DNA from 3 places in the Janthinobacterium amylolyticum genome. Region 2 is predicted to be linked to each of the others. Evidence: predicted binding sites of a transcription regulator. Region 2 holds the regulator's gene; each other region holds the start of a gene.
The links. Region 2 encodes LexA, which represses DNA repair genes until DNA is damaged. Its sites were predicted from a motif close to ACTGTATNNNNATACAGT; they were not measured.
Positions count from the first base shown of each region.

Region 1: the regulator LexA is predicted to act here: its motif matches at 3,271-3,288, upstream of ACQ4WR_RS14705 (PA0069 family radical SAM protein).
Region 3: the regulator LexA is predicted to act here: its motif matches at 3,919-3,936, upstream of ACQ4WR_RS04570 (DNA topoisomerase IV subunit B).

Region 1 covers NZ_JBNYXL010000006.1:226,360-233,806, reverse strand. Annotated here, with positions in the region: gene ACQ4WR_RS14720 (lipocalin family protein) at 1-416, shown strand, start outside; gene ACQ4WR_RS14715 (methyl-accepting chemotaxis protein) at 679-2,442, shown strand; gene ACQ4WR_RS14710 (tRNA-uridine aminocarboxypropyltransferase) at 2,548-3,222, shown strand; gene ACQ4WR_RS14705 (PA0069 family radical SAM protein) at 3,351-4,493, shown strand; gene ACQ4WR_RS14700 (gamma-glutamylcyclotransferase) at 4,682-5,296, opposite strand; gene ACQ4WR_RS14695 (LysR family transcriptional regulator) at 5,326-6,282, opposite strand; gene ACQ4WR_RS14690 (VOC family protein) at 6,409-6,942, shown strand; gene ACQ4WR_RS14685 (fumarylacetoacetate hydrolase family protein) at 7,002-7,447, shown strand, end outside.
Region 2 covers NZ_JBNYXL010000007.1:355,863-363,309, forward strand. Annotated here, with positions in the region: gene purF (amidophosphoribosyltransferase) at 1-1,027, shown strand, start outside; gene ACQ4WR_RS17300 (cystathionine gamma-synthase family protein) at 1,176-2,417, shown strand; gene lexA (transcriptional repressor LexA) at 2,487-3,122, opposite strand; gene rpsF (30S ribosomal protein S6) at 3,398-3,796, shown strand; gene priB (primosomal replication protein N) at 3,817-4,116, shown strand; gene rpsR (30S ribosomal protein S18) at 4,142-4,432, shown strand; gene rplI (50S ribosomal protein L9) at 4,460-4,915, shown strand; gene ACQ4WR_RS17330 (replicative DNA helicase) at 5,051-6,436, shown strand; gene ACQ4WR_RS17335 (DUF47 domain-containing protein) at 6,528-7,154, shown strand; gene ACQ4WR_RS17340 (inorganic phosphate transporter) at 7,194-7,447, shown strand, end outside.
Region 3 covers NZ_JBNYXL010000002.1:221,893-229,339, forward strand. Annotated here, with positions in the region: gene ACQ4WR_RS04560 (hypothetical protein) at 1-123, opposite strand, end outside; gene ACQ4WR_RS04565 (molecular chaperone HscC) at 133-1,842, opposite strand; gene ACQ4WR_RS04570 (DNA topoisomerase IV subunit B) at 1,842-3,839, opposite strand; gene kdpF (K(+)-transporting ATPase subunit F) at 4,303-4,392, shown strand; gene kdpA (potassium-transporting ATPase subunit KdpA) at 4,392-6,197, shown strand; gene kdpB (potassium-transporting ATPase subunit KdpB) at 6,207-7,447, shown strand, end outside.

The sequences.
Region 1 (7,447 bases), on a different contig from region 2:
ATCTGGGCAAATGGTATGAGATCGCACGCCTCGACCATTCCTTCGAACGGGGACTGAGCCATGTGACGGCCGACTACAGCCTGCGCCAGGATGGCGGTCTGAAAGTGCTCAACCGCGGCTACAAGGATGCGGACGCGGCATGGAAGGATGCCGAGGGCAAGGCGTATTTCGTCGACAAGAAAGATGTGGGCTATCTGAAAGTGTCGTTTTTCGGCCCCTTCTATGGTTCCTACATCATCTTCGACCTGGATCAGCAGGACTACAGTTACTCGCTGATCAGCGGGCCCGACAAATCCTACTTGTGGTTGCTGTCGCGCACGCCGACGATGGATCCCGCCGTGCAGCAGCGCCTGATCGACAAGGCCCAGGGCCTGGGTTTTGATACGTCAAAATTGATCTATGTGAAACAAAACTGAGTTTTTCCCCGTGCCGCCCGCTCGTGGCGGCACCTTGCCTTCTGCTTGTTGCTTTTCTGCATGTTATTTCTTGCAATGCCCTCCTGATTCACTCACAATCAGCACCAAGGTAGTGCATATGCGGCGCCGTGGACGCCGGGTATGCCTGCACCCTGCGGCCCCACTTTCACGATTGCCAGTCGGTAAATGCTTGCTATAGTGAATGGTAGCAACGCCAGCCCAGCGGCAACCGTGCAGTGTTCTTTTAGATAGGAAACTCGCAATGAAAAACCTCAAGATTGGCGTGCGTCTCGGTGGCGGTTTTGCCGCCGTATTGCTGCTGCTGACGTCCTTGACCGTGGTGGGCATCGTGCAGATGCAAAGTGCCAGCAAGGAAACCGATGCCCTCGTCAACGTCAAGGTGCGCAACGAGCGCCTGATCGGCGAGTGGACCAAGGTCATCGAGGTGAACGCGGCGCGCACGGCGGCCGCCTGGAAGGTCAGCGATCCCGCGCATCAAAAACAATTCGAGACGGAAATGGCGGCCTCGTCCGCACGCGCCACGGAAATCCAGAACGATATCGGCAAGAGTCAGCTGAATGCGGAAGAGCAGGCCCTGTACCAGGAAGTGCTGAGCACGCGCAAAGCCTATACCGAGGTGCGCAAGAATGTCTTCAAGGCCAAGAACGCGGGCGACCTGGAACTGGGCACGCGCCTGTATGAAGGCGACATGGCCGTCAAGCGCGACATCTACCTGGCGTCGCTGAAAAAGCTGGAAGTGCTGGAAGCCAAATTGCTCAACGATACCGCCGCGCAAATCCGTTCGCGCTACGAAAATGGCCGCTTGCTGCTGATCTCGCTGGGCGTGGCCGCCATCCTGCTGGGCATTGCCTGCGCCTACTGGATCACCCGTTCGATCACGCGGCCCATCACGCGCGCCGTCGAGGTGGCTGAAGCCGTTTCCGCAGGCGACCTGACCAGCCATATCGTCGTCGAAAGCCGCGATGAAACGGGGCAATTGATGCATGCGCTGAAAAACATGAACGACAAGCTGGTGAGTATCGTCGGCCAGGTGCGCGCCGGTACCGATTCCATCAGCACGGCGTCAAGTGAAATCGCCGCCGGCAACCTGGACTTGTCGTCGCGCACGGAACAGCAGGCCAGCTCTCTGGAAGAGACCGCTTCTTCCATGGAAGAACTGACCTCCACCGTCAAACTCAATGCCGACAATGCGCGCAGCGCCAACCAGCTGGCCATCGACGCTTCGCAAATCGCCAGCAAGGGCGGCGCCGTGGTGTCCGAAGTGGTCAGCACCATGGGCTCGATCAACGATTCCTCGCGCAAGATCGTCGACATCATCAGCGTCATCGACGCCATCGCCTTCCAGACGAATATCCTGGCCTTGAACGCGGCCGTCGAAGCGGCCCGTGCTGGCGAGCAGGGCAGGGGCTTTGCCGTGGTGGCATCCGAGGTGCGCAACCTGGCGCAGCGGTCCAGCCAGGCGGCCAAGGAAATCAAGGGCTTGATCGACGATTCCGTGCAAAAGGTCGAGGCCGGTTCGCAACTGGTGGACAAGGCGGGCCGCACCATGGATGAAATCGTGCAAAGCATCAGCCACGTGACGCAGATCATGAATCAGATCACGGACGCCAGCGACGAGCAGCGCACGGGCATCGAACAAGTCAACCAGGCCATCGGCCAGATGGACCAGGTGACGCAGCAAAACGCGGCCTTGGTGGAAGAGGCCGCCGCCGCGGCGGAATCGATGCAGGAGCAAGCGGCCAAGCTGGCCGACGTGGTGGGCTTGTTCAAGCTGGATGCCACGCAGCAATATGTGTCGGCAGGCGTGGCGAACCGCCCGGCCGCAGCCAGGCCTGCAGCAGCCAAACCCGTCGCGCGGCGTGCCGTGACCGCTACTGCGGGCATCGCCACTTCCGCCGCCCGCACGGGCAGTGGCGCTGCCAAGGCAGTCAAAGCGGACACCTTGCGCCCCGCCAGCCCACGCGCGCCGGTCGCTTCGGGCGCCGATGAATGGGAAGAGTTCTAAGCGCGGCGCAGCGCGCGGCTCGGCGTTTCCCCACGCCGGACAACCCGCAGGCATGGCGCGGGCGCTACAATCGCGGCTTGAAGAACACCGCGAACGCGCTCCGCCATGACTACCCGCAGTACCATTGATCCCTCCCAGACCGGCGCCGCCCATCCAGCGGCAACCGTCAAGCGCACGCGCTGCCCCGTCTGCCTGCGCGCAACAGCCAGCTGCATCTGCCGCTGGATTTCCGCCATCCCCCACACGGTCGAGGTGCTGATCCTGCAGCATCCGCTGGAAGTCCACAATGCCAAGGGCAGCGCACGCTTGCTGCACCTGAGCCTGCCCAACAGCCGCATGCTGACGGGCGAACAGTTCGCCCCGGCCATTCTTGCCGCACTGCTGGCGGACAAGCACAATGTGCTGCTGTACCCGGATACGCCGGGCGACCGTTCGCTGGGCATCGCGCCGCCGCCCGCGCTCGACCCGGCCATCCTGCTCGATCCTGCGCAGCTGCGCCTGGTGGTACTGGACGGCACCTGGCGCAAGAGCCGCAAGATGCTGTACCTGAACCCGCAGTTGCAGCAATTGCCACGCCTGCCATTGCGCGACACGCCCGCCTCCCATTACCTGATCCGCAAGGCGCATGCGCCCGACCAGTTATCGACCCTGGAAGCGACTTGCTATGCCCTGATGCAGTTGGAGCAGGACGTGCCGCGTTTCGTTCCGCTGATCGCGGCGTTTGACGGTTTTGTCGCGCAGCAGTTGAGTTATGTCATGCCGCACGGTGAAAAAGCTTGAAATAGCACCATGGCAGCCCTTGATCTTGGCCGAACAGCGGCATAGTATACTGTACGTATATACAGTTGATGGGGCCGTTCATGAAAGCAATCATTCCGGAACACGATGACAGCTTTGCCGGGCAAGTGATGCTGCCGCCGCAATCGCTGAAAGCTGGCAAGGGACGCGGCGCCGTATCGAACCTGCAAGGCCGCTACGAGGTGCACGCGCGTGCCGGCTTCGATGACGGCTGGAGCGTGGCGGGGAACGACGAGGCGGAGGGGGAAGGCGGCGCGCCAGCCTGGAAGACGCAGGTCAGCGATGAGCAGGCACGCACCATCCTCACGCGCAACGCCTCGCCCGACTTGCCATTCAACGTATCCTTGAATCCGTATCGGGGCTGCGAGCATGGCTGCATTTATTGCTTTGCGCGTCCCACGCACAGCTATCTGGGCCTGTCGCCCGGGCTCGACTTTGAAAGCCGCATCTATGCCAAGGTGAATGCGCCTGAACTGTTGCGGCGCGAGCTGGCCAAGCCATCCTATGTGCCGGAACCGATCGCGCTCGGCGTCAATACGGATGCGTATCAGCCGTGCGAGCGCGAACGGCAACTGACGCGGCGCGTGCTTGAAGTGCTGAGCGAGTGCGACCATCCGGTGGCGCTGATCACGAAATCGTCGCTGATCGAGCGCGACATCGATTTGCTGGCGCCCATGGCGGCCAGGCGCCTGGCTGCCGTGGCCGTCACCGTCACCACGCTCGATCCCGCCATCGCGCGCACCCTGGAGCCACGCGCCGCCGCCCCGGCGCGGCGCTTGCGCACCATCCGCACCTTGACGGAGGCGGGCATTCCCGTGGGCGTGAGTATCGCGCCCATCATCCCCTTCGTCACCGAGCCGGAAATCGAACAGCTGCTCGAAGCCGTGCGCGACGCGGGCGCCATCCACGCCCATTACGTGGTGCTGCGCCTGCCATGGGAAGTGAGCCCGCTGTTCCAGCAGTGGCTGGAAGCGCACTTCCCGGAGCGGGCCCAGCGCGTGATGAACCGGGTGCGGGAAATGCGCGGTGGCAAGGATTACGACAGCGCGTTCGGCACGCGCATGCAGGGCGAAGGCGTCTGGGCTGACCTCATCCGTCAGCGCTTTGAAAAAGCCGTGCATCGGCTGGGCCTGCACGGCAAGGGCGGCCGCTTCAAGCAGCTCGATTGCACCCAGTTCCGCCGGCCGCTGGTGGTGCCGCCGCTGGGCAACAAGGCGAAAGGGGGCAATGCCGGGCAGCTGGACTTGTTTTAGAACGTGCGGCGCTGCCGTTGCCGGAAGCCAGGCGTGCCGCCGTGCCATGCGCAGGGGCAACGCTGTGAAGAGGGCGCGGCTGGGGGCACGTGCCGGTGGCGCGCGTCTGCTGTGCTGCGTGCTGCGCTGTCTGCTATCCAGTCCGCTGCGCTGTCTGCTATGTCGTCAGCTGCGCTGGCGCGGAAGGCTCAGGGCGTCGGGTCCGTGGCTGGCGTTTCCCTGAGCTGCGCCAGATGCTGTTCGATGGCGAAGACGTGCGGGTCGGTCTTGCCCAGTTCGCGTAGCGCGCTGGCCAGGTGCAGCAGGTAGTCGCTGTTCGGGCCACTGGGGCCGCTTGACCGGGCGATCTGGCGCGCGATATCGAATTCGGACGCGGCGCCCAGAAAGGCCGCGTTTTCCTCGTTGGCGATGTACACCAGGCCTTCGACCTTGCTGCCGTCGTCGAAGGTGATGTCGGTGGCCAGGCGCAGATAGCCGTTCTTTTCGCGGTGGTCGAGGTGGGCAAAGACTTCCGGCGTGATCAGGTAGGCCATGCCGTCGCACACGGCGCCCGCCTGCGGCACGAGGGTGACGACCCGGCCTGGCGCCAGCGGCGTGCCGCGGTGGTCGTGTGACCCTTGCCAGAAGCGCCGCGTCCAGCCTTCGATGCTGGCGGGACGGCGCTCGATGTAGGGAAAGTCCGCCTTGTAGATCAGCGAACCGTAGCCGAACAGCCAGACCTGTTCGTGGCCGTCGAATTTGTTCATGCGCTGGTTGATGGCGATGGTGGCGGCGTCGATGGACGACAGGTCAGGCTGGGTCATGGCGTAAGCGGTAAGGGGACGATGCTGGATTATAAGGCGCTGCCCGCCGCGCTGCCCGCCGGCGCTGCGTCGCGCGCGCCGCCCACATTCCACTCGTGCGTCTCGACGAACTGGAACAGGAAGGCCATGAAGCTTTCGGCCGCCGGCGACAGCGAGCGGCCCGTCTTGGTGTAGACGAAAAAGCGCCGCGTCAGTTCCGGCTCGTGCAGGGTGCGCATCTGCAGTTTATACAGCTTGACCATCGGTTCCGCATACGGCAGGCAGGCCGTGATGCCCAGGTTGGCGCTGACCATGGCCAGCGCCGTCGTCATGAAGGTCACTTCATTGTAGGGATTGAGCGACAGGTCGCGGAAAGAGCCATGCATGTCGCGCAGCAGGCGTTCCGTGAACTGGCCCTGCAGGGAAATGAACGGGTAGTCGGCCACGTCGGCCCAGGTGACGCGTTCTTTCTGCTGCAGCGGGTGCCGCTCGGGGAAGACCAGCACGAAGGGCATCTCGAACAGCACCTGCGCGGCGATTTCCGCCGTCGGATCGCGCTCCGGGCCGATGCCGAAATCGACTTCGCCGCTGAAGACGCGCGCCGGGACATTCTCCACGGGACAGTCGACCAGGCGCAGCTGCACTTCCGGGTGCGCCTGGCGATAGGCGGCGATCACTTCCGGCAGCAGGGTGCAGGCCATCATCTGCGGCGCGGCGATGCGCACCATGCCCGTTTTCAGTGCCTTGCGCTGGGCGATGCCGGCCATGGCGCCATCGAGATCCTCTATCATCTTTTCAAACAGCGGATACAGTTCGCGGCCGATTTCCGACAGCTGCGTCTTGCGCGTGCTGCGCTCGACCACGCGCACCCCCAGCACGCTTTCCAGTTCCTTGATCAAGCCGCTCAAGGCGGACTGCGTCACGTGCAGGTATTCGGCGGCCAGGGTAAAACTGCCGGTCTTGGCCAGCGCCACGAAGGCGCGCATCTGTCGCAAGCTGGGACTCATAAGATTATCCGATAAATCGATGGATAAAAATTGTTTGTATGATAGCTGTAACTCGATTCTAATGGTGAAAAGCTGAAAAATACGCCAGCCATCGCGCCCCGGGCGCATCCATCGGAGACAAACATCATGAAAATCAAGCAAATCCACCATGTCGCCTACCGCTGCATCGACGCGAAGAAAACCGTCGAGTGGTACGTCAAGCATTTGAACATGAATTTCGTCCTCGCCATCGCCGAAGACCTGGTGCCATCGACCAAGGCGCCGGACCCGTACATGCATGTCTTCCTCGACGCGGGCCAGGGCAATGTGCTGGCCTTCTTCGAGCTGCCGACGCAGCCGCCGATGGACCGCGACCGCAATACCCCGGCCTGGGTGCAGCACCTGGCGCTGGAAGTGGCCAGCATGGACGAACTGCTGGCCGCCAAGGAGCGCCTGGTCGCCGGCGGCATCGAGGTGCTCGGTCCCGTGAACCACGCCATCTTCCAGTCGATCTATTTCTTTGACCCGAACGGCCACCGCCTGGAGCTGGCGGCCAACGTGGGCACGCCCGAGATGATGGCCAAACTGGACGCCGTCAAATGGGAAATGCTGGAAGAATGGTCGCAGACGCGCCGCGCGCCGAAGCACGCCGCCTGGATGCATGCGCCGGCCGAGGCCTGAGCCGCAGCGCGCATCCCCACGCTGACGCCACTTCAAACAACCATCGAACAAGGAATACCATGAAACTCGCCACCCTGAAAAACGGCAGCCGTGACGGCGCCCTGATCCTCGTCAGCCGCGACCTGCGCCAGTGCCTCGCCGTCGCCGAGATCGCGCCCACCCTGCAGGCGGCGCTCGACGACTGGGACAGCATCGCGCCCAGGCTGGAAATCGCCTACGCGGCCCTGAACGCAGGCACGGCGGCCGGCGCCCAGCCATTTGCCGCCAGCCTGTGCCACGCGCCGCTGCCGCGCGCCTACCAGTGGGCCGACGGTTCGGCCTACATCAACCACGTGGAACTGGTGCGCAAGGCGCGCAACGCGGAAGTGCCGGCCTCGTTCTACACGGATCCGCTGATGTACCAGGGCGGTTCGGACAGCTTCATTGGCCCGCGCGACCCGATCTTCGCCCTGTCGGAAGAGTGGGGCATCGACCTGGAAGCGGAAGTGGCCGTCGTCACGGGCGA
Region 2 (7,447 bases):
TGGCTACGCCGCCGTCGCGCAAATCGCCGGCGTGGGCTTGCTGGCCTTCCGCGACCCGCACGGCATCCGTCCGCTGTGCCTGGGCATCAATGAAACGGAGCAGGGTCCTGAATACCTGATCGCTTCCGAATCCGTGGCCCTGGAAGGCATGGGCTTCCGCTTCGTGCGCGACATCGGTCCTGGCGAAGCCGTCTTCATCGACGCCGACAAGCAATTGCACAGCGCCCAGTGCGCCGACAATGCCAGCCTGAATCCGTGCGTCTTCGAATTCGTCTACCTGGCGCGTCCCGATTCCGTCATCGACGGCGCTTCCGTGTACGCCACGCGCCTGAAAATGGGCGAATACCTGGCCGAAAAGATCCGCACCGAATTGCCCGGCGTGCATATCGACGTGGTCATGCCGATTCCCGATTCCTCGCGACCGGCCGCCATCCAGCTGGCCATGGCGCTGAACATCGAGTACCGCGAAGGCTTCATCAAGAACCGCTACATCGGCCGTACCTTCATCATGCCGGGCCAGGCGGCGCGTAAGAAATCCGTGCGCCAGAAGCTCAACGCGATTCCATCCGAGTTCAAGGATAAAGTCGTGCTGCTGGTCGACGACTCCATCGTGCGCGGCACCACCAGCCGTGAAATCGTGCAGATGGCGCGCGAAGCGGGCGCGACTAAGGTCATCTTCGCCTCGGCCGCGCCACCGGTGATCTACCCGAACGTGTACGGCATCGACATGCCGACGCGCGACGAATTGATCGCCTACGGCCGCACGACGGAAGAAGTGTGCCGCGAAATCACGGCCGACTACCTGGTGTACCAGGATATCGAAGCGCTGAAGCAGGCGATTGCCGACGTCAACCCGGCCCTGACCAACTTCGAGGCATCGTGCTTCGATGGCGTCTACGTGACGGGCGACGTGTCGCAGGAATACCTGGACCGCCTGGAATATGCGCGCCACCATCCGAAGGCGGCAGCGCCCGAAGATACGCCGCGTTCCCAGCTGAACCTGAACCTCGCTACTACCGAGGCTTGATACTGGGCCCGGCTATTGCCGGGCTTTTTTTTCGGGGTCAGACCCGCCGGGGGAGTGCGCGCCAGTGGTGCGCATTCCGATCCCGAAGGGACTGACCCCAGCACTTGCCTTGGGTTAAGCGGCAAGACGAGTATTTGGAACTTCCACCATGACTACCAAAAAAAACTACGGCTTCACCACCACCATCCTGCACAACGACCGCCGCAAGGGCATCGAGCACGGCTCCTTGCACAAGCCCGTGCACACTTCCGTTGCCTTTGGCTACGCCGATGCGCGCCAGCTTGCTTCCGTGTTCCAGGGCAAGGAGCCAGGCTTCCGCTATGGCCGCCAGGGTAACCCGACCGTTTCCGCGCTGGAAGACAAGGTCAACAAGATGGAAGACGGCGTGGCGACTTTGTGCTTCGCCACCGGCATGGGCGCCATCGGCGCCGTGGTGCAGTCGCTGTTGCGCGCGGGCGACCATGTCGTCTCGTCGGCGTTTTTGTTTGGCAACACCAACAGCCTGTGGCAAACGGTGACGGGGCAGGGCATCGGCGTGTCGTTCGTCGACGCCACCGAGGTGGCCAACGTGGCGGCCGCCATTACGCCGGCCACGCGCATCGTGTTTGTGGAAACCATCGCCAATCCCCGTACGCAGATCGCCGACCTGAAGAAAATCGGCGACCTGTGCCGTGAAAAAGGCATCCTCTACATCGTCGACAACACCATGACGACGCCGTATCTGTTCCGCCCGAAAGCCGTGGGTGCGGGCCTGGTGGTGAACGCCTTGACGAAATCCATCGGCGGCCACGGCAATGCGCTGGGCGGCAGCCTGACGGATACGGGCGTGTTCGACTGGACGCGGTACCCGAACATCTTTGAAAATTATAAAAAGGCGGCGCCGGCGCAGTGGGGCATCGCGCAAATCCGCGCCAAGGCCTTGCGCGATTTCGGCGCCTCGCTGGGTCCGGAAGCGGCGCACCATATTGCTGTCGGCGCGGAAACCATGGCCTTGCGCATGGACCGCACCTGCTCGAACGCCCTGGCGCTGGCGACCATGCTTGCCGCCGACCCACGAGTGGCTGCCGTGCATTACCCGGGCCTGGCGTCGCACCCGCAACATGCGCTGGCGACGGACCTGTTCCGCAGCTATGGTTCGCTGTTCAGCTTTGAGCTGAAGGATGGCATCGACTGCTTCGATTTCCTCAATCGGTTGAACCTGGCTATTCCCGCGAGCAACCTGGGCGACACGCGCACCCTGGTGATTCCTGTCGCCCACACGATCTTTTATGAGATGGGCGCCGAGCGCCGCGCCAGCATGGGCATTGCCGAGTCCTTGATTCGCGTGTCTGTCGGTATCGAAGATGAAGCAGACTTATTGGAAGATTTCAGCAACGCACTGGACGCATAAGCAGCCGCGCACCATGTAAAAAGGGCCGCGACAGTGATGCTGTCGCGGCCCTTTTTTACGTGCGGCAATTTAATGCCAGCTGCGCATCAAGCCTACCGCCAAACCTTCCAAAGCAAACTCGTCTTCCGGCGACACGGTGATCACCTTGAAGTCGGGGTTTTCCGGCAGCAGTTCGATGACGGAACCGGTTTTTTTGTAGCGCTTGACGGTGACTTCGTCGCCGATGCGGGCGACGACGATCTGGCCGTTCTTGGCGCTGTCGACCTTTTTCACGGCCAGCAAGTCGCCATCCATGATGCCGGCGTCGCGCATGGACCAGCCGCGCACCTTCAGCAGGAAGTCGGGCTTGGCCGAGAACAGGGCAGGGTCGACGTTGTAGCTCGCTTCCAGGTTTTCCTGCGCCAGGATGGGCGAGCCGGCCGCCACCCGGCCGATCAGCGGCAGCGACATCAGCAGCGCTGCCGGCACCTTCGATGGCAGGGTTTCTGCGGCAGCGCCGATCAGGCGGATGCCGCGCGAGGTGCCCGGCGAAATCTCGATGGCGCCCTTGCGGGCCAGGGCCTGCAAATGCTCTTCGGCCGCGTTGGCCGATTTGAAGCCCAATTCATTGGCGATCTCGGCACGGGTGGGAGGGAAACCCGTATTTTCAATCGCGTCCTTGATCAGGTTCAGGATTTGTTCTTGTCGTGCTGTCAGCTTGATCATGAGCGGTGGGTGCATACTAAAATGCTGTCTATATGAACAGTCTGTATTTTTGTACAGTATCGTCCACTATGCAAGGGGATTTCCGTATTTTGGGCGGATTTCGCAAGAAATACTTGTGCACCGATGAAAAGCGGCGCGGCGCGCGGACTTTTCGGGTGCAGGTGGAAGGAATGATTGAAACGTTTGCAAAAGGCGGTTATAATCTTCGGCTGACCTTCCCACACCCGTCTTGACGCCGGGGTGGGCGATTATCAATCCGACCTGAAGGAGTTTGCATGCGTCATTATGAAATAGTCTTTATCGTCCATCCGGACCAAAGCGAGCAAGTGCCCGCGATGATCGAACGCTACAAAGCCAGCGTAACCACCCGCGGCGGTTCGGTTCACCGCGTGGAAGATTGGGGCCGCCGTCAAATGGCTTACTCGATCCAAAAGCTGCCTAAAGCACACTACATCTGCCTGAACATCGAATGCGACAACGAGACCCTGGTCGAGTTGGAAACAGCATTCAAATTCAATGATGCCGTGTTGCGTCACCTGACCGTTAAAATGAAGAAAGCTGAAACAGCTCCTTCGCCGATGATGAAATCGGTACAACGCGAAGACGCGGCCAAAAGCCACCGCACCGAAGCACCAGCAGCCGCTCCAGCCGCTCCAGCCGCAGCAGCAGCTTAATTCTTGACCAGGATCGTGCGCTGAACCAGCTACAAGTAACCGCCATCATTGCCGAGCGCGAAATATTGCGCTATACCCCGGCAGGGCTGCCGATTGTGAATGCAGTATTGCAGCACAGTTCGCAGCAGATGGAAGCAGGGATTGCCCGTTTGACCGAGTTTGATGTTGCCGCGCTAGCCGCTGGCGAAATCTCAGGCCGGTTCAGTCAGGCAAACTTGGGTGGGGTGTATCAGTTCACGGGTTTCCTGGCCAGGAAGAGCCGCAACAGCAAGAGTTTGGTGTTTCACATCATTGATTTTAGTGCAGTCAATTCTGACTAGCGCATTTTAGATACAGGAGCCTGACATGGCATTCGGTAAAAAGTTCGACAAAAATAAGCTCAAGCTTAAAGAAAAACGCAAACAGCAAAACCCGTTGTTCAAACGCAAGAAGTTCTGCCGCTTCACCGCAGCTCACGTTGAGCAAGTCGACTACAAAGACGTCGACACGCTGAAAGACTTCGTCCAAGAAAACGGCAAGATCATGCCAGCACGCCTGACCGGTACCAAAGCGCACTACCAGCGCCAAGTTGACACCGCAATCAAGCGCGCTCGCTTCCTCGCGCTGCTGCCATACACCGATCTGCACCACGCTTAATCGGTCAGATATTCCTGGAGAAGAACTATGCAAATCATTCTGTTAGAAAAAGTTGTTAACGTCGGTAACCTCGGCGAAGTCGTCAAAGTCAAAGACGGTTACGCACGTAACTTCCTGATCCCGCAACGCCTGGCACGTCGTGCCACGGCAACCGCTGTGGCTGAATTCGAAGTCAAGCGCGCCGAACTGGAAAAAGCTGCTGCCGCCAAACTGGCCGCATCGCAAGCCCAGGGCGAAAAACTGAGCGGCCTGACCGTTCAAGTTGCTCAAAAAGCTGGTGTTGATGGCCGTCTGTTCGGTTCCGTCACCAACTTCGACATCGCTGAAGCGCTGACCAAGCAAGGTTTTGCTGTTGAAAAAGCACAAATCCGCATGCCTACCGGCCCGTTGAAGATCGTTGGCGAGCACAACGTTTCGGTTGCTCTGCACACCGACGTGGTCGTGGAAGTTGTTATCGCTGTCGTACCAGACGCGAACGCGTAATCGTCTGCGGGCCTGGCCCGCAAGCGCTGCCGCACTATGAAAAGCCGGGTTCGCCCGGCTTTTTTGTGGCCTTTTTTTCCGCGATTTTTCGCCCTTTTTTTTTGCCCTGACGCCGAAGCGGGTATAATTCGCGCCATGAACGCCCCCTCTGATCCGCAACTGGATTCCCTCCGTATTCCGCCGCATTCGATCGAAGCAGAACAATCCGTCATCGGTGGTCTGCTGCGCGACAATGCCGCGTATGACCGCATCGCCGACTTCATGCATGCGGAGGATTTCTATCGCTATGACCATCGCATCATCTTCGAGCAAATCGTCAAGATGGTTAACGCTTCCAAGCCAGCCGATGTCATTACTGTTTTTGAAACCCTGACCCAGCTCGGCAAGGCCGAGGATGTGGGCGGACTCGCTTACCTGAACGCCATGGCGCAAAACACGCCATCGGCCGCGAACATCCGGCGCTACGCCGAGATCGTGCGCGACCGCGGCGTGCTGCGCAAACTCATCACCGTCGCTGACGATATTTCCGGCACGGCCTTCAGCCCGCAAGGCAAGGAAGTCAAGCAGATGCTTGACGAGGCCGAGTCGAAGATCTTCGCCATCGCCGAAGAAGGCGCGCGCGGCGCCCAAGGCTGGACCGCGATCCAGCCCCTGCTGACGCAGGTGGTCGAGCGCATCGATGAGCTGTACAGCCGCGACAACCAGAGTGAAATCACGGGCGTGCCCACCGGTTTCATCGACCTCGACCGCATGACCTCCGGTCTGCAGCCGGGCGACCTGGTGATCGTGGCGGGACGTCCTTCGATGGGCAAGACGGCGTTTTCCGTCAACATCGGCGAAAACGTGGCCATCGACAGCGGCTTGCCCGTGGCCGTGTTCTCGATGGAGATGGGCGGCGCCCAGCTGGCCATGCGTATGCTGGGCTCCGTGGGACAGCTGGACCAGCACCGTCTGCGTACCGGCCGCCTGAACGATGAAGACTGGCCGCGCCTGACCAACGCGATTCAAAAGATGAACGACGCCCAGTTGTACATCGATGAAACGCCGGCGCTGAACTCGATCGAATTGCGCGCCCGTTCGCGCCGTCTGTCGCGTCAATGCGGCAAGCTGGGCCTGATCATCGTCGATTACTTGCAACTGATGTCGGCAAATACTCCGGGCGATAACCGCGCCACGGAAATTTCCGAAATTTCGCGGGGCTTGAAAGGCCTGGCGAAAGAACTCGGTTGTCCCGTGATCGCGCTGTCCCAGCTGAACCGCTCGCTGGAACAACGCCCGAACAAACGTCCGGTCATGTCCGACTTGCGCGAATCGGGCGCTATTGAGCAGGATGCCGACGTGATCCTGTTCATTTACCGCGACGAGGTGTATAACCCCGACTCGCCAGACAAGGGGACGGCCGAAATCATCATCGGCAAACAACGTAACGGTCCAATCGGCAGCATCCGCCTCACCTTCATGGGGCAGTACACCAAATTTGGCAATTACAGTGGTGGCCTGGCGCTTTACCAAGGCGACTAACACAGCAGCACTGATATTCCATTGGCCGCCCCCGACAACGGGGCGGCTTTCTGTAGTAAATAACACGACTCAATGCTTAACGGAGAATGACATGTTTGGACGCTTGATGCCCACTGAGGGCAAGTTTTTTGAATTGTTTAACCAGCACGCGGAACTGTGCGTCAAGGGCGCAAAAGAGATGCTCGGCCTGATGACCAATTTCGACGACCTGGAAAACCGCGTACATGCGATTGAAAGCATCGAGAAACAGGCGGACAAAGTCACCTACGCCACCGTGGAAATGCTGCACAAGACCTTCATCACGCCGATCGACCGCGATGACATCCATCAGCTGATCACGCGCCAGGACGACATCCTCGACCTGCTGGAAGATGCGGCGCAAACCGTGTCGCTGTACGACCTGAAAGCCGTCACGCCGGAAGCCAAGCGCCTGGCCGAACTGGTACTGGCGTGCACCGAGAAAGTCCGCGACGCCGTGGCCATGCTGCACAACATGGATAACTCGCGCAAGATCGTCGCCATCTGCGAAGAGATCGACCGCCTGGAATCGGACGCCGACCACGTGATGCGCGCCGCCATGTCCAAGCTGTTCCGCGACGAACCGGACGTGCGCACCCTGATCAAGCTGAAGGCGATCTATGAAATTCTGGAAACCGTGACAGACCGTTGCGAAGATGTGTCCAACATTATCGAAGGCATCATCGTCGAAAACGCGTAACAGCGTCTGTCCTGAAACAGAATCAGAAAAGAAAAATCCATGCAAACCATCCAAATGAGCATCTACGTGCTAGGCCTGCTCGTCATCCTTGCACTGCTATTTGACTTCATGAACGGCTTCCACGATGCCGCCAACGCGATCGCCACGGTGGTCTCGACAGGCGTATTGAAACCGCAGACCGCGGTTGCCATGGCTGCCACCTTCAATTTCGTCGCCATCTTCGTCTTCCACCAGCTGACCGTGGCCGCCACGGTGGGCAAGGGGACGATCGACCCCGCGGTGATTGACCAATA
Region 3 (7,447 bases), on a different contig from region 2:
CTCGGGCCGCGTCACTTTCAGGCGACTGGCATATGCGCGCTTGATGGCGCGCTCGTCGCCAGTGGGTGCCGTGCCCAGAATATCCCAATGGCTGCGCAGCCAGCTGTCCGCACCGCTATCCATGCCGTCCATTTACAGGAAGCTCTCGCTCTCGACCTGGCGCAGCACCTCGTCCAATGCCGTGCGCGCCTTGCGGATGGTGGACGAGTCCTGTGATTCCAGCGCGGCCTGGAAATTGGCCGTATGCGCGGCGATGTAGTTGCGCACGTCGCCCAGTGACTGTTCGTACAGGCGGTCGGCGCGCGTGACCAGGGTGCGGTTTTCCAGCTGCTCGCGCGGGTGGATCTTCAGGTCGGCCAGTTCAAGGAAACGCTGTTCGATCTGCTCCGGCGTCATCACGCCCGCATTGTCGCTGATGATCATCTTGTGGCGTTCCTGCGTGGCCAGCACCGTCACTTCCGCTTCCAGCACGCCACTGATGTCATAGGTGAAGCGCACATCGATGCTGATCTCGCCCGCTTTTTTGGCGGGAATCGGAAAGTTGATCTTGCCAAGGAAGACGTTGTCGGCCACCAGGCGTGACTCGCCCTGGAAGATCGCCAAGTTGATTTCCTTCTGGTTGTCTTGGATGGTGGTGATGCTTTCCGTGCGCGAGACGGGCACCACGGAATTGCGCTCGATGATGGGCAGGTAATGGCCGCCTTCATACTGGTTCGGGCCGATCTGGCGCGAAGTCGCAATGCCCAGCGAATATGGCGCCACATCCGTCATGACGACTTCGTCGAGGGCCGCGTCGCGCATTTTCAGGCCCGCCTGCACGGCGGCGCCCAGCGCCACGGCTTCGTCCGGATCCAGGTGAATGGCGGGGAAGCGGCCGAACATGCGCGACACGAGTTTGCGCACCAGCGGCATGCGCGTGGCGCCGCCGGCCAGTACCACTTCATTGAGTTCGGCGGCGCGGATGGTAGCGTCGCGCAGCGCGCGCTCGACCGGCAGGCGCAGGCGCGCCAGCAGCGGCTCGCACAATTGCGCCAGCTTGTCTTCGTTGATCTCCCAGGTGTATTCCTTGTCCTGGTAGCGCGTGGCCATGCGCACGGACGGCTGGTCCGACAGCAGGCGCTTGGCGCGTTCGGCTTCATCGCGCAGCAGCTGCTGCTGGCGCGGGTCGAGCAGGCGGCTGCCAATGGCATCGCGCAGGCCGCTGCCTTCCAAAAAGGCGTCGACCAGCACGGTGACGAAGTCTTCGCCGCCGAGGAAATTGTCGCCGGCCGAGGCGCGTACTTCCATCACGCCTTCGAACAGTTCCAGGATCGATACGTCGAAGGTGCCGCCACCCAGGTCGAAGACGAGGAATTTGCTTTCCTGTTCCTTGTCGCGGATGCCGTAGGCCAGCGCGGCGGCCGTCGGTTCGTTCAGCAGGCGCTCCACGCGCAAGCCGGCCAGCTGGCCGGCGATGCGCGTGGCCTTGCGCTGGGCGTCGCTGAAATACGCGGGCACGGTGATGATGGCCTCTTCGACCTTGTGGCCGAGGAAGGCTTCCGCGTCTTCCTTCAGCGCGCGCAGCACCATCGACGACAGTTCTTCCGGACGGAATTGCTGCGTGCCAAGGGTGATCTTCTTTTCGCTGCCCATGTAGCGCTTGAAGACGGCCGCCGTCAGCTGCGGGTGCGTCTGCAGGCGTTCGCGCGCGGCGCGGCCCACCAGCACGGTGCCGTCGTCATCGATGCTCACGCACGATGGCGTCAGGTGTTCGCCCAGCGCGTTGGGGATGATGGAAGCCTTGCCGTCGCGCCAGAGGGCGACCAGGCTGTTGGTGGTGCCAAGGTCGATGCCGATGATCATCAGATATCCGCCTCCGCCTCATTGCCGTGTTCCTCGATCCAGGCGCGGCGGCCTGCCGCCTCGCCTTTGCCCATCAGCATATTGAAGCGCGCGGCGGACGTCATGTGGTCGATTTCACCGAGCGTCACGGGCAGCAGGCGGCGCGTGTCCGGGTTCATCGTCGTTTCCCACAGCTGCTCGGCGTTCATCTCGCCCAGGCCCTTGAAGCGCGAGATGGACCAGGCGCCCTGTTTCACGCCTTCCTTGCGCAGCTTGTCCTCGATGGCCAGCAGTTCGCCGTCGTCGAGCGCGTAGATTTTCTGCATCGGCTTCTTGCCGCGCGCGGGCGCGTCGACGCGGTACAGGGGCGGACGGGCGATGCAGATATGGCCCTTGTTGATCAGCGCGGGGAAGTGCTTGAAGAACAGCGTCAGCAGCAATACCTGGATGTGCGAGCCGTCCACGTCCGCATCGGACAGGATGCAGATCTTGCCGTAGCGCAGGCCGGACAGGTCGGGCGTGTCGCCGATGCTGTGCGGGTCGACGCCGATGGCCACGGCGATATCGTGGATCTCGTTATTGGCGAACAGGCGGTCGCGGTCCGTTTCCCAGGAATTGAGCACCTTGCCGCGCAGGGGCAAAATCGCCTGGAACTCCTTGTCGCGGCCCATCTTGGCCGAACCGCCCGCCGAGTCGCCCTCGACGAGGAACAGTTCATTGCGCGTGATGTCAGACGATTCGCAGTCGGTCAGCTTGCCGGGCAAGACGGCGACGCCCGAGGACTTTTTCTTTTCCACTTTTTGCAGCGAACGCTGACGCGACTGCGCCTGCTTGATCACGAGATCTGCCAGCTTCTTGCCGTAGTCGACGTGCTGGTTCAGCCACAGTTCCAGCGGCGGCTTGGTGAAGGTCGAGACCAGGCGCACGGCGTCGCGCGAATTGAGGCGTTCCTTGATCTGGCCCTGGAATTGCGGGTCCAGCACCTTTGCCGACAGCACGAAGGAAGCACGCGCGAAGACGTCTTCCGGCAGCAGCTTCACGCCTTTTGGCAGCAGCGAATGCATCTCGACGAAGTTTTTCACGGCGCCGAACAGGCCGTCGCGCAAGCCCGATTCGTGCGTGCCGCCATTCGAGGTGGGGATCAGGTTGACATACGATTCGCGCACGATGGCGCCTTCTTCCGTCCACGCCACGACCCAGGCCGCGCCTTCGCCTTCGGCAAAGCCTTCCGAGTCCGGGCCCGCGTACTGCGCGCCTTCGAACAGGGGAATCAGGGTTTCGCCATTCGACACCTGCGCCAGCGTTTCGGTCAGGTAGCCGCGCAAGCCTTCCGCGTACTGCCAGGTCTGCGTATCGCCGGTTTTCGCGTTGGTGAGGGTGACGGTGACGCCGGGCAGCAGCACGGCTTTCGAGCGCAGCAGGCGTTGCAGCTCGGTCTGCGAAATGTTGGGCGAATCAAAATACTTCGGATCGGGCCAGGCGGTGACGCGCGTGCCGGATTTCTTGCCGTCGCGCGGAGCGGGGCGGGAATTCAGTGGCTCGATCACGTCGCCGTTGGCAAACACCATGTGATGCAAGCCATTGCCGTCGCTTTCCTTGCGCCAGACGGTGATTTCCAGGCGCGAGGACAGCGCATTGGTGACGGATACGCCGACACCGTGCAAGCCGCCCGAGAACGCGTAGGCGCCGCCCGAACCCTTGTCGAACTTGCCGCCCGCGTGCAGCCGCGTAAACACGATTTCCACCGTCGGCACGCCTTCTTCCGGGTGCAGGCCGACGGGAATGCCGCGGCCATTGTCTTCGACGGTGATGCTGCCATCCGTGTTTTGCGTCACGGCGATATGCGTGCAATGACCGCCCAGCGCCTCGTCGGAGGCATTGTCGATCACTTCCTGAATGATGTGCAGCGGATTTTCAGTGCGGGTGTACATCCCCGGGCGCTGCTTGACGGGTTCCAGTCCTTTCAGGACACGGATGGATGATTCGCTGTAGTCGGATGCTGGTTTTTTAGTGGCCATACGTGTTCAAGCTAAATAAAGACTAGGGTTGGAACGCCAGGCCAGGACACTGCGCGGCGCAGTGACAGCGGCGGCGATAACTGTATGAATATACAGTATATCCCGTCCAGCGTCACTGGGGGAGGGCAGTGCGGCAGGCTAGGCGTCCTTGTGCGGACGCTCGCGCATTCTATCTTGTCCGGCGAGCAATAGCGCTACTCCAGGGCAACAACTGTGCGCCACGCGCGTGGTTTTGCGCCAATTGTGAACAATTTTATGCGGCAAAGCCGTCATTTTTACATCTTGTTTACAGGCGCCTTCCCAGTCTTTACGAATTTTTTAGATCCTTTTGGCTAATCTGCTCACTATCAAAACAAACCTGTATGAGGGTGGGAATGGATCTCGTGTATCTCGGCTTGATTGCCGTTTTTTTCGTCGTGGTGGCCGGCTTTGCCGTGGCCTGCGACAAACTGGGGAGCGCCAAATGAATGCGTTTTATGTGCTGGGCGCCGTGGTTTCGGCTGGACTGCTCGTGTATCTGCTGGTGGCGCTGCTGAAGGCGGAGGAACTGTGATGACGACGCAATCGATATTGTTATTGGCCGCTTTCCTGCTGGTGCTGCTGGCGGCCGCCTATCCGCTGGGCCTGTACATGGCCAAGGTCGCCGGCGATGGCCCCGTGCGCGGCATGGGCTGGCTGCAAAAATGCGAAAACCTGCTGTACCGCGCCGCCGGGCTTGGCGCCGACAAGGGCATGGGCTGGAAAAGCTATGCTATCGCCCTGATCGTCTTCAATACCGTGGGCGCCTTCTTTGTGTATGGCTTGCAGCGCCTGCAGGGCTTTTTGCCCTTGAACCCGCAGGGACTCGGCGCTGTCAGCCCCGATTCCTCGTTCAATACCACCGTCAGCTTCGTCGCCAATACCAACTGGCAGGGCTACGGCGGCGAACAGACCATGAGCTATCTGACGCAGATGCTGGGCATGGCGTGCCAGAACTTCTTCTCGGCGGCCACCGGCATCGCCGTGATCTTCGCGCTGGTGCGGGGCTTTGCCTCGCGCTCGGGCAAATCGATCGGCAATTTCTGGGTCGACCTGGTGCGCTCCACCCTGTACATCCTGCTGCCGCTGTCGCTGGCCCTGTCGGTCGTCTTCATGGGCGAAGGCATGATCCAGAATTTTTCGCCATACAAGGAAGTGACCCTGCTCGACCAGGTGGCATATGAGACGCCGAAAATGGCGGCCGATGGCCAGCCCGTGCTGGACGCGGCCGGCAAACCCGTGATGGAAGCGCAAGTGGCGACCACGCAGACCATCGCCATGGGCCCCGTCGCCTCGCAGGAATCGATCAAGCTGCTGGGCACGAATGGCGGCGGCTTCTTCAACGCCAATTCCGCGCACCCGTATGAAAACCCCACCGTGCTGTCGAACTTTTTGCAGATGCTGGCCATCTTTTTGATTCCCGCCGGCCTGTGCTTCACCTTTGGCCGCATGGTGGGCGACCTGCGCCAGGGCTGGGCCGTGCTGGCCGCCATGACGGTGATCTTCGTCGTCATGACGGCCGGCGTGATGAGCGCCGAGCAGCAAGCCAATCCTGCCCTGCAGACGCTGGGCGTGGACCAGCAGGCCAGCAGCCTGCAGTCGGGCGGCAATATGGAAGGCAAGGAAACGCGCTTCGGCATCAGCTCCTCGACCCTGTTCGCGGCCGTGACGACGGCGGCATCGTGCGGCGCCGTCAATTCCATGCACGACTCCTACATGCCTTTGGGTGGCATGGTGCCGCTGCTGCTGATGCAGTTCGGCGAAGTGATCTTCGGTGGCGTGGGCACGGGCCTGTACGGCATGCTGATGTTCGCCATCCTGGCCGTCTTCATCGCCGGCCTGATGATCGGCCGCACGCCGGAATACCTGGGCAAGAAAATCCAGGCCTATGAAATGAAGATGGTCTCGCTGGCCATCCTGGTGACGCCAGCCCTGGTGCTGACGGGCACGGCGATCGCCGTCATGGTGGAGCCGGGCACGGCGGGCGTGGCCAATCCGGGCGCGCACGGTTTTTCCGAGATCCTCTACGCCTTCACGTCGGCCGCCAACAACAACGGCAGCGCGTTTGCCGGCCTGTCCGCCAACACGCCGTTCTACAACGTGATGCTGGCGATTGCCATGTGGTTCGGCCGCTTCGCCGTCATCGTGCCCGTGCTGGCGGTGGCCGGTTCGCTGGCGGGCAAGCAGCGCCTGTCGGCCAATGCGGGCACCATGCCGACGCACGGCCCCATGTTCATCGGCTTGCTGATCGGCGTCGTCGTTCTCGTCGGTGTATTGAATTACGTTCCCGCGCTGGCCCTGGGCCCGATCGTTGAACACCTGCAACTTTTCATCAAATAAGAGGCTACCATGTCACGCACAAGCCTGACTTTGTTCGATTCCGCACTGATCGGCCCCGCCGTCGTCGATGCGTTCAAAAAACTCGACCCCCGCACGCAGTGGCGCAGCCCCGTGATGTTCGTCGTCTACGTGGGCAGCATCATCACGACCCTGCTGGCGACCCAGGCCGGGATCAGCGGTGGCCAGGGTGAAGCGCCGTTCGGCTTCATCGTCGCCGTCGCCGTGTGGCTGTGGTTTACCGTGCTGTTCGCGAACTTCGCCGAAGCGCTGGCCGAAGGCCGCAGCAAGGCGCAGGCGGCCTCGCTGCGCGCCCTCAAGCAGACGGTGATGGCAAAGAAAATGCAGACGCCGAAATACGGCACCTCCTGGCTGCCCACGCCGGCCACCGACCTGCGCAAGGGCATGACGGTGCTGGTCGAGGCGGGCGACGTGATTCCCGCGGACGGCGAAGTGACGGCCGGCGTGGCCTCCGTCGATGAAAGCGCCATCACGGGCGAATCGGCGCCCGTCATCCGCGAATCGGGCGGCGATTTTTCCGCCGTCACGGGCGGCACCCGCGTGCTGTCGGACTGGCTGCTGGTACGCGTCTCCGTCAACCCGGGCGAAGCGTTCATCGACCGCATGATCGCCATGGTCGAAGGCGCCAAGCGCCAGAAGACGCCGAACGAGATCGCCCTGACGATCCTGCTGGTGGCCCTGTCGATCGTGTTCCTGATCGTCACCGTGACGTTGCTGCCGTATTCGCTGTTTTCCGTGGCGGCTGCCGGCAGCGGCACGCCAGTCACCATCACCGTGCTGATCGCGCTGCTGGTGTGCCTGATCCCGACCACCATCGGCGGCTTGCTGTCCGCCATCGGCGTGGCCGGCATGAGCCGCATGATGCAGGCCAATGTGATCGCCACGTCGGGGCGCGCCGTGGAAGCGGCCGGCGATGTGGACGTGCTGCTGCTCGATAAGACCGGCACCATCACCCTGGGCAACCGCCAGGCATCGAGCTTTGTCCCTGCGCCTGGCGTGACGGAGCAGCAGCTGGCCGATGCGGCACAGCTGGCATCGCTGGCCGATGAAACGCCGGAAGGGCGCAGCATCGTCGTGCTGGCCAAGCAGAAGTTCAATATCCGCGAACGCGAGATGGCCAGCCTGCACGCCACCTTCGTGCCCTTCACGGCGCAAACGCGCATGAGCGGCGTGGATATCGCCGGCGAGCAGCAGCTGCGCCAGCTGCGCAAGGGCGCGGCCGACTCCATGAA